DNA from 3 places in the Thalassospira sp. UBA848 genome. Region 2 is predicted to be linked to each of the others. Evidence: predicted binding sites of a transcription regulator. Region 2 holds the regulator's gene; each other region holds the start of a gene.
What was found. The regulator PhoB, encoded in region 2, activates phosphate uptake and scavenging genes when phosphate is short. The targets are predictions, from matches to a motif close to TNTCATAAAACTGTCA.
Positions count from the first base shown of each region.

Region 1 (3,279 bases), on a different contig from region 2:
GAATGCGCGGGAACGGATACGGGGTCACATCACGACCACCGCCGAACTCGACAAAGATGTCATGCAAAACCGGCTCGATCGCCGCAAACACGTCTTCCTGGGTGGCAAAGGCCATCTCGAAGTCGAGCTGATAGAACTCACCCGGCGAACGGTCGGCACGGGCATCTTCATCGCGGAAGCACGGTGCGATCTGGAAATATTTGTCAAAGCCCGAAACCATCAGCAGCTGCTTGAACTGCTGCGGTGCCTGCGGCAGGGCATAGAACTGGCCCGGATGCATACGCGACGGTACCAGGAAGTCACGCGCACCTTCCGGCGAACTTGCCGTCAGGATCGGCGTCTGGATTTCCAGGAAGCCCTGTGCGGTCATTTTCTGACGCATGGCCGAAATGACCTTGGAACGCAGAACGATGTTCGAATGCACGCTTTCACGGCGCAGATCAAGGTAACGGTGACGCAGGCGAACTTCCTCGCCATATTCGACATCGCCAAAGACCGGCATCGGCAGAACTTCGGCCGAAGACTGCACTTCGATGTTCGATGCGTAAACTTCGATCTCGCCAGTCGGCAAGTTGGGGTTGATGGTCTCGGCCGTACGTTTGACAACCTTGCCATCGACCGTGATCACGCTTTCGGCGCGCGCTTTGTCCAGCGTTTCGAACAGCGGGCTCGAAATGTCGATAACGACCTGGGTGATGCCGTAATGGTCGCGCAGGTCTACGAACAGAAGGTTGCCGTGGTCACGTTTACGGTGAATCCAGCCAGACAGGCGAACTTCCGCGTCGGCGTCAGTCGCGCGCAGCGCATTACAGTTATGAGAGCGAAAAGGATGCATTGTCATTCCAGGTTGCTTTATTTCTTGGGCCGCAAATTTGGCCGCAAAGGTGCATGCCAGACCCGCGCTGTCAAACAAAAAACGCACCACAACGTGCCCGCCACAGATCAATCAGCGTACGATCCGCAGCGCTTGCGTGTGATGTTTCCCTGCCCTTCAAGCACGGAGTCCCAAATTTCAGCGGTATAAAACGCGGACACGCGCCCTTCGTCAAGTGCCCGTAACGCAGATCAGCAAATCATTTGGCAATTGGTTCCGGGCCGATCTTGACCGCCTGAAGGTCCTTGACCTTGATGAAATCGATCAGGCGTCCGGTTCCGGGCGCGATTTCACCCCAATGATCGACATCGAATTCGAAATGCGCCAAGGCGCAGGTCGGGTATTTGCGCGCCATGATTTCCCTCGCGTCCGCGTTCCCGTCGCCATAAAGCGACTGGGCAAACACCTCGATCCCGGGATTGTGGCCAACAAACATCACCTGCTTTGCGTCTTCATGGGTGTGATGCAGGTTCTCAAGCAACACCCGCTCGCTGGCCATATATAGGTCTTCGTTATAGATGACATCGGCATCTGTCGCGAAATCACGCCCAAGCAGACCAAGGGTCTGAACCGCACGCGCCGCGGTCGAACACCAGATCAGATCAGGCACCAGTTCGTGCTGACGCAAATAGCGCCCCATGAACGGGGCGGCCTTTTCACCGCGACGGTTAAGCTCGCGGTCATGGTCCGAACGCCCCGGGTCCGCCCAGCTTGATTTTGCATGCCGAAGCAATAACAGCGTTTTCATGTCTTCGTCTGTTTGGCAGTCGCGAATAATGATCAAACGGTGTACCTGCATGCCACATTGAAGGCCGGGAAGCTATTAGAAAAACTGACACATAAATTTAAGAAAATTGCACCCACCCAAGCAGTTATCCTATACTCCATTTGCAACCGGGAACTGTCGCATAAGTTCAAGGACGTTCCCTCAATCCGCAGGAGGCATAGCGTGACACACGCCGCTGCAGTTCAGTCAAGCGCGATCACCATTGATTCGGAAAGCCGCTTCATTAACCGCGAATTATCGTGGCTGGCATTCAACAATCGCGTTCTTGAAGAAGCCCAGAACAAGGGGCACCCGCTGCTTGAACGCCTGCGCTTTCTGTCGATTTCCGCCAGCAACCTTGATGAATTCTATATGGTGCGTGTCGCAGGCCTCGTCGGGCAAATGCGCGCTGGCATGACCAAGGTCAGTCAGGATGGCATGAGCCCGTCCGAACAGCTGCGCGCCATTACCTTTGATGCCAACCAATTGATGCAGGATCAACAACGCGTCTGGCGTCAACTGAGCAGCGAAATGGAAAAACAGGGCATCTCGGTCATTGACCAGGGCGACCTGACCCAGACGGACCGCAAATGGCTTGATGGCTATTTCATGCGCGAAATTTTCCCGACGCTGACCCCGCTTGCCATTGATCCGTCGCACCCCTTCCCGTTCATTCCCAACCTTGGCTTTGCCATCGTCATGCAGCTGTTTGATCCGGCTGACGGGCACAATATGCGCGGGCTAATCCCGGTGCCGCAAAAGATCGGTCGCTTCCTGCGCCTGCCGGGCCGCAATGAACGCTATCTTCCGGTCGAACAGGCCATCCTGCTGTATCTTGGCAAGATGTTCCCGGGCTTTGACATGATCGAGCACGGCTTCTTCCGCGTCATTCGTGACTCGGACGTTGAAATCGAGGAAGAAGCCGAAGATCTGGTGCGCGTTTTCAAAACCGCTCTGAAACGCCGCCGTCGTGGCAGCATCATCCGCCTTAAAGTCAATGCGGGCATGCCCGAGGACCTTCTGGATTTCGTCATTGATGAACTTGATGTCGCGCTTGAGGAAGTCGTCAAGGTTGATGGCCTGCTCGGTGTGGTGGACGTCAAGCAACTGATTGATTCCGATCTGCATCATGATCTTCTGTTTGCGCCCTATGCCGCGCGCTATCCCGAACGGGTGCGTGACTTTGGGGGCGATTGCTTTGCCGCGATCAGCAAAAAGGATCTGGTGGTTCATCATCCGTTCGAAGATTTCGATGTGGTGGTGCAGTTCCTGTTGCAGGCCGCACGTGACCCGGATGTCGTCACCATCAAACAGACACTCTATCGCACGTCCGAAAACAGTCCGATCGTCAAGGCCCTGATCGCTGCGGCCGAGGCCGGTAAATCCGTTACCGCCATGGTCGAGCTCAAGGCCCGCTTTGACGAAGAAGCCAACCTGCGCTGGGCGGCCGATCTTGAACGTGCGGGCTGTCAGGTGGTCTATGGCTTCCTTGACTGGAAAACACACGCCAAGATCTCGCTCGTGGTCCGCCGTGAGACCCATGGTCTTCGGACCTACACCCACTTCGGGACGGGCAACTATCATCCGATCACAGCGAAGTTCTATACCGATATTTCGTTCTTCTCGTGCGATCCCGCAC
Region 1 covers NZ_DBGS01000141.1:15,054-18,332, reverse strand. The annotation lists gene aspS (aspartate--tRNA ligase) at 1-835, opposite strand, end outside; gene B2R48_RS19575 (SixA phosphatase family protein) at 1,074-1,622, opposite strand; gene B2R48_RS19570 (RNA degradosome polyphosphate kinase) at 1,824-3,279, shown strand, end outside.
Region 1: the regulator PhoB is predicted to act here: its motif matches at 1,708-1,723, upstream of B2R48_RS19570 (RNA degradosome polyphosphate kinase).

Region 2 (3,279 bases):
GGGCATTCTGACCGGCACGATTATTGGCATGGCGCAGGCACTGGGCGAAACCGCACCGCTTCTGATGATCGGTATGGTGGCCTTTATTGTCGATATCCCGGGCGGGGCTCTTGACCCGGCAACGGTTCTGCCGGTGCAGATCTATCTGTGGGCAGACAGCCCGGAACGTGCCTTTGTCGAGAAAACCTCGGCTGCGATTATGGTGTTGCTGGCCTTCCTTGTCCTGATGAATGGACTGGCTGTGTATCTGCGCAAAAAATTTGAACGGAAGTGGTAAAATGGCTGCTGTATCCCAGAGCGCAATGACGGCAGAGCCGTCGGTCGAAAAACCGAAAATGACCGCGCGTAACCTTGATCTTTTCTATAGCGATAATCAGGCCCTTTATGAGGTCAACCTTGATATCGCCGAACAGCAGGTGACCGCGCTGATCGGCCCGTCGGGCTGTGGTAAATCCACCTTCCTGCGCTGCCTGAACCGGATGAATGACACGATTGACGGTGTCACCCTCAAGGGTGAAGTCACCCTTGATGGTCGCGATATCTATGACAAGCGCATTGACGTGGTTCAGCTGCGCGCGCGCATCGGTATGGTGTTCCAGAAACCGAACCCGTTCCCGAAAACCATCTATGACAATGTGGCCTATGGCCCGCGTATTCATGGCTTGGTCAATTCGCGCGATGAACTTGACGAAATCGTCATGACCTCGCTTGAACGTGCCGGTCTTCTCAAGGAAGTCAAAGACCGCCTGCAGTCGCCTGCAACTGGTCTTTCCGGTGGTCAGCAGCAGCGTCTTTGCATTGCGCGTGCGGTGGCCGTCAGCCCGGAAGTCATCCTGATGGATGAGCCGTGCTCGGCACTTGATCCGATTGCGACCGCCAAGGTCGAGGAACTGATCGATGAGTTGCGTTCGAACTACACGATTGTGATCGTCACCCACTCCATGCAGCAGGCCGCCCGTGTGTCGCAGCGCACCGCGTTCTTCCACCTTGGCAAGCTGGTTGAAGTTGGCGAAACCGATCAAATCTTTACCAACCCGAAGGACGAACGCACCAAGGGTTACATTACCGGCCGCTTCGGTTAAGCGACACCAGGAGTACGCATAAATGGCTGAAGATCATACCCATATCGTAAGTTCGTTCGACGAGGAACTGACCCGTCTGAACAACATCATTTCGCAGATGGGCGGGCTTGCCGAAAGCCAGCTTATTTCGTCGATCCGTTCCATCGTTAAACGCGATTCCGAGTTGGCCGAGAAAGTCATCCTGTCCGATCAGCGCATCGACGTTCTTGAACAGGAAGTACAGGACTTTGCCGTCCGTCTTCTGGCCCTGCGTCAGCCGATGGCAGATGACCTGCGTCAGGTCGTTACGGCCCTTAAGCTGTCAAACGATCTTGAACGCATCGGTGATTTGGCAAAGAACATCGCCAAACGCGCACAGGTTCTGAACCAGATCCCGCCGATCCGCCCGGTTCAGGCGATCCCGAACATGGCCAAGCTGGCCCAGGAAATCATCAAGGATGTTCTGGACGCCTATATCGAAAGCGACGCTGAAAAGGCCCACCGGGTTTGGGAACGCGATCAGGAAGTGGACGACATGTACAATTCGCTGTTCCGCGAATTGCTGACCTACATGATGGAAGATCCGCGCAACATTACCGCGTCGACCCATCTGTTGTTCATCGCCAAGAACATCGAACGTATTGGCGACCACGCCACCAACATCGCCGAGACGATCTATTACCGGATCAAGGGCGAAGACCTGCCGGGGATTGATCGGCCAAAAAACGACGCTGCGAATTTCGCGGTCGTCGAACCGAATGAGTGACACTGGAGCATAGGAAGATGGACCCAACGGTTCTTATCGTCGAGGACGAGGCTGCAATCGTAACCATGTTGCGCTACAACCTCGAACGAGAGGGGATGCAGGTTGTCGAAGCCGGAGACGGTGACGAAGCGTTGAAAATTCTGGCAGAAACCCATGTCGATCTTGTTTTGCTCGACTGGATGCTGCCGGTGATGTCGGGTATCGAAGTCTGCCGCCAGATCCGTCGCAAACCTGAAAGCCGCGATTTGCCGGTGATCATGGTTACGGCCCGTGGCGAAGAAGGTGATCGTATCCGCGGTCTTGATACCGGGGCTGATGACTATGTCACCAAGCCGTTTGCCATTGGTGAATTGCTGGCCCGCATCCGCGCTTTGCTACGCCGATCCGGTCCGGCGCAACCACAAGGGCAGTTGATCTATTCCGATATCGAAATGGATCTCGCCGCCCATCGTGTCAGTCGCAACGGCAAGGCCATCCATCTTGGCCCGACGGAATTCCGTCTTTTGCGCTATTTCCTGGAACATCCGGGGCGTGTTTTCTCTCGCGAACAGCTGCTTAACGCTGTTTGGGGCCCGAACATCTATGTCGAAACCCGCACGGTTGATGTTCACATACGCCGCCTGCGCAAGGCGTTGAACGACGTCAAGGGTACGCGCGATATCATCCGCACCGTCCGTGCGGCCGGTTATGCACTGGATGCAGAAACCGCCGTCTAAACGTCATTTTCCCGACCGACGTCATCAAAAAACCCCCGTTGCATGTATCAACGGGGGTTTTTTGTTTCGTCCTGTTGATGATCAGGGCTTGTCCTTGGTGGTGCTGTCCTTGGTGCCGCTTTCCTTGGCATCCCCGCTGGCCTGTTTGCGCTGCATGCGCGGGGCCAGTTCGTTCATCAACAACATATCCGCGCGGCGGAACTTGGCGATTTCCGCATCGATATCTTCTTGTGGTACGTCGCAGGCGGCCAAAACATGATCGGATAACCGCAAGCCGGTTTCGAGAACTTCGGGAATGGCGGCATCCGCGCCATGGCGCGACAGTGGCCCGATATGGGTGATGTCCTGCGCACGGGCAAAGATCTTCAGATGCGGGTAATGTTGTCGCAAAAGGGCAACGGTTTTTTCCGTGGCATGCGGGTTCCCCATGGCAACAACCGCAATTTTTGCTTCATCCGTATGTGCAGCCCGGAAAGTTTCCGGTCTGGACCCGTCGGCAAAGTAAACCGGAAGGCCTTCTGCCCGCCCCCGCGAAACCTGCTGTGCGTCACTATCAAGGACAAGGAACGGGATGTTGCGGGTTTTGAGCAACCGTGCCAGAACCCGACCAACACGGCCGCTGCCGATCACCAGAACATGCTGATGAATGCCCTCGGATTCCTCGGAAATCCTGCCAAGCTGGTCTTCTTCTTTGGGATGCAGCTTTTCCTCGATCTTGTGGCCCAGACTGATCAGG
Region 2 covers NZ_DBGS01000135.1:30,287-33,565, reverse strand. The annotation lists gene pstA (phosphate ABC transporter permease PstA) at 1-277, shown strand, start outside; gene pstB (phosphate ABC transporter ATP-binding protein PstB) at 279-1,082, shown strand; gene phoU (phosphate signaling complex protein PhoU) at 1,105-1,827, shown strand; gene phoB (phosphate regulon transcriptional regulator PhoB) at 1,845-2,543, shown strand; gene B2R48_RS18435 (cation:proton antiporter) at 2,625-3,279, opposite strand, start outside.

Region 3 (3,279 bases), on a different contig from region 2:
CGACCGGAACCGGTTCATCCTGAATAAGACCTTCATAGTTCAGGATGTCATCGAGAACGCGCGGCATGTTCTCATCAATCGGATTTTCACCACTTGGTGCCTCGGTCGGTGCTTCACCATTGGCCATCAGGGTAAAATCCAGTAGACGGTGCGTGTAATCAAAGGTCGGGCCCAGGATCTGTCCGCCGGGCAAGTCCTTGAAGGTTGCCGAAATGCGACGTGAAACATCCATCTCGGCGGTTTTGATCGGTTTGGAAAAGGCAAAACGCGGCAGCGTCGTGCGATAGGCCCGCATCAAAAAGATCGCCTCGATCAGGTCGCCACGGGCCTGCTTGATGGCAAGGGCGGCCAGATCGCGATCATAAAGCGACCCTTCGGCCATGACGCGGGTGACGGACAGTGACAGTTGCTGTTCGATCTGATCAGTTTCGATTTCGGCAATGTCCGTATCGCCCCGGCGCTGCTCGGCCAGAAGCTTGTGCGCATTGTTGATGGCGCGTTCACCACCTTTTACTGCAACATACATGATTAATTGACCTCGATCCGGGTGGTGCGTGACAGGGCGGCGATCTGGGCTTCGCTTGCGAAAATCACATCAACGCCGCACGGAAACAGGTGATGGTTCTCTGCCCGCCATGCGTGGAAGCTTTCGGGGAGCCCCTTGATCGCAAGGCTATGCGTATCCTTGATGCCCGGGCCCTTAAGGGTCATGGACGGGCGATCTGAAATCTCATCGACCATCAGGATCAGGGTTGCCGATTGATCCGGATATTCCGCATTTCCAACGGCAAGGTCTGTGACGAAGGACAGATCATCGGAAATGCGCGCAATCGCAAAATCGGCCTGTTTGACATCCGTGCTGAGAGGGCAGCCGCAATGGAATTTCAAATGATCGCCGGCGGCCTTGGTCGCGCAACTTGGCGATAGCCAGATGGTCGTATCCATATCGGCCATGGCAAGAAGCGTTGCAGTGGCGGCTTTGTTCAGGCCATCGGGGGCGGATACGGCGACCGGCAAATCATAAATGCGACCCGGACGCGACATGGCATCAAGCAGGGCGCGAAAAACAGCGTTTGAGTCAAAGGCCGCATGATCAAAACCGGGCAGCAAGTCACTTGTCTGGGCGGTGGTTGATTGGGGTTGGGGCGTCATTCGTCTTCTCCGCGGACAAGGGTGAAGAAATCAACTTTGGTGGCGGCAACCTTGCGGGCATGATCGCGTTTGGCAGCGGCCTGTTCGGCAGCTAGCGTATCGATAAAGTCGCTTGCCGATCCGTCGCGCAGCATGACCGCATCAAACAGGGCGGCATATTGTGCCTGAATACGATCACGTCCCTTGACGTAGGAATGCCCGACAGTGCCATCAGTCAGCGTCACCGCACAGCGTGTCACGGTCATTTCACCAAGGTTGAAACGCTGCCCGGCGCCACCGGCACGGCCGCGTACCATCACCATGCCAATTTGCGGTTCGCGCAGGTGGGTCCAGCTTTCGCTGCTGTGATTTTCCGACCACTGGGTTTCAAGCCGGGCGCGCGATGTGCGCGCCAGAACCGCCATCCATTTCTGCCGCGCAGCGATTTGCGGATCGGTGTGGGTGTCTGCGTTCCGGTTCTGATCGGTCCGGGCATTCTGGGCGGGGTGCGCCGTCATCAAACTGATCCCTTTTTATCTTATGTCGACAAATCTAAAATTTGTCTAGACGTCTATACCTATTGACGTTATAAGACGATCCAGCACCTTTGGCAAAGGTCTTGCGGTGAAAGTTTTATGAACGGGAAATGCAATGGATTGGGAACCGGGGCTATCCATCTGGAAGCAAATAGAAAAGCAGCTTCTGGCTGACATCTCGGATGGTGTCTTTGCACCCGGCGACAAGATGCCGACCGAGATGGAACTGGTCCGGCGTTTTGGCGTCAATCGTCATACGGTGCGCCGGGCCATGGCCGCATTGGTCGATTCCAATGTGGTCCGTGTCGAACAGGGGCGCGGCGCATTTGTTCAGGAACAGATCCTTGATTATCCGCTGGGCTCAAAAACCCGCTTTTCGCAGATTGTATCGGGTCGCCATCGCTTGCCCGACAAACGCCTTGTTTCGTCAGAAGTTCTCAAGGCCACTGCGACAGTCGCACAGTTTCTGGATGTCAAACCGGGCACGCGGGTGATTGAGCTGTTCTCTGTTTCAGAGGCCGACGGTGTGCCACTTGCGGTGGCGACAAGTTATCTGCCAGCTGCAAGGTTTGACGGGATTGTCGAGATATTTGTCGAGACCAAGTCACTGACCGAGGCCTTTAAACGCTTCGGGATTGATGATTACAGCCGCAAGACCACCCGCATTTCCGCGACCCTGCCCTCATCGCGGGTTGCAAACCTGCTTAAGCAGGCGCGCAACCGACCGGTGATTTCGACCGAAAGTGTCGACGTCGATTCTGCTGGCGTGCCGATTGAATACGGTGTCACCGCCTTTTCAAGCGACCGGGTTCAACTGATCGTCGAGTAGGTCGTCGACAGATTAATGGTCTTCTAGTATTCACGTCCCGGACGGGTTTTGTAGACCGGGAAACGCAGTCCGAACTTGATCGCACTTGCCCGCATCACGAAGGCTGCAAAAAAGCCAATGACGGCAATTGGCCCGCGCGGCAATTCAAGGATCGCAGTGCCGACAACATAAATAGCCGCCCCGACCAGGGCGCAGGTGATATAGATCTCTGGGCGCAGGATAAGCGGGATTTCATTACACACCACGTCACGTACCATGCCGCCGAAGGTGGCGGTGATCATGCCCAGAATGACCGCGACCAGGGGCGATACACCCAGGTTAAGGCCAATGGCAGCCCCGGTAACCCCGAACATCGCCAGCCCCAGCGCATCCAGCCACAGCAAGGCGACATAGCGTCGCTCGACCAGATGGGCGGTGAAATACGTGATCACGGCTGCCCCGACACAGGTCACAAGCCAGGTGGTGTCACGGATCCAGAACACCGGTGTTTCCCCGGTAATGACATCGCGCACTGTGCCGCCGCCAATACCGGTAAAGGTCGCGATCAGGATGAACCCCACCATGTCCATCTGACGACGGGATGCCTCAAGTGCGCCGGTGATTGCAAAAACAGCAACCCCTGCCAGTTCAAGCCAATAGATGATCTCGGTAATCGTCATGACGTCCTTTGCGGGGCTCGCCCCTAAGGTTGTGAAACAGGTTCTTTGGTTGGCATTCGCAGCCGGGTTGCGGCGACATCTTCAAGTTGATCGCGTAACCAGCGATGTGATGGGTCATGCTGAT
Region 3 covers NZ_DBGS01000110.1:19,061-22,339, reverse strand. The annotation lists gene B2R48_RS15220 (carbon-phosphorus lyase complex subunit PhnI) at 1-526, opposite strand, end outside; gene phnH (phosphonate C-P lyase system protein PhnH) at 529-1,152, opposite strand; gene phnG (phosphonate C-P lyase system protein PhnG) at 1,149-1,649, opposite strand; gene phnF (phosphonate metabolism transcriptional regulator PhnF) at 1,783-2,496, shown strand; gene B2R48_RS15200 (trimeric intracellular cation channel family protein) at 2,520-3,155, opposite strand; gene B2R48_RS15195 (LysR family transcriptional regulator) at 3,179-3,279, opposite strand, start outside.
Region 3: the regulator PhoB is predicted to act here: its motif matches at 1,757-1,772, upstream of phnF (phosphonate metabolism transcriptional regulator PhnF).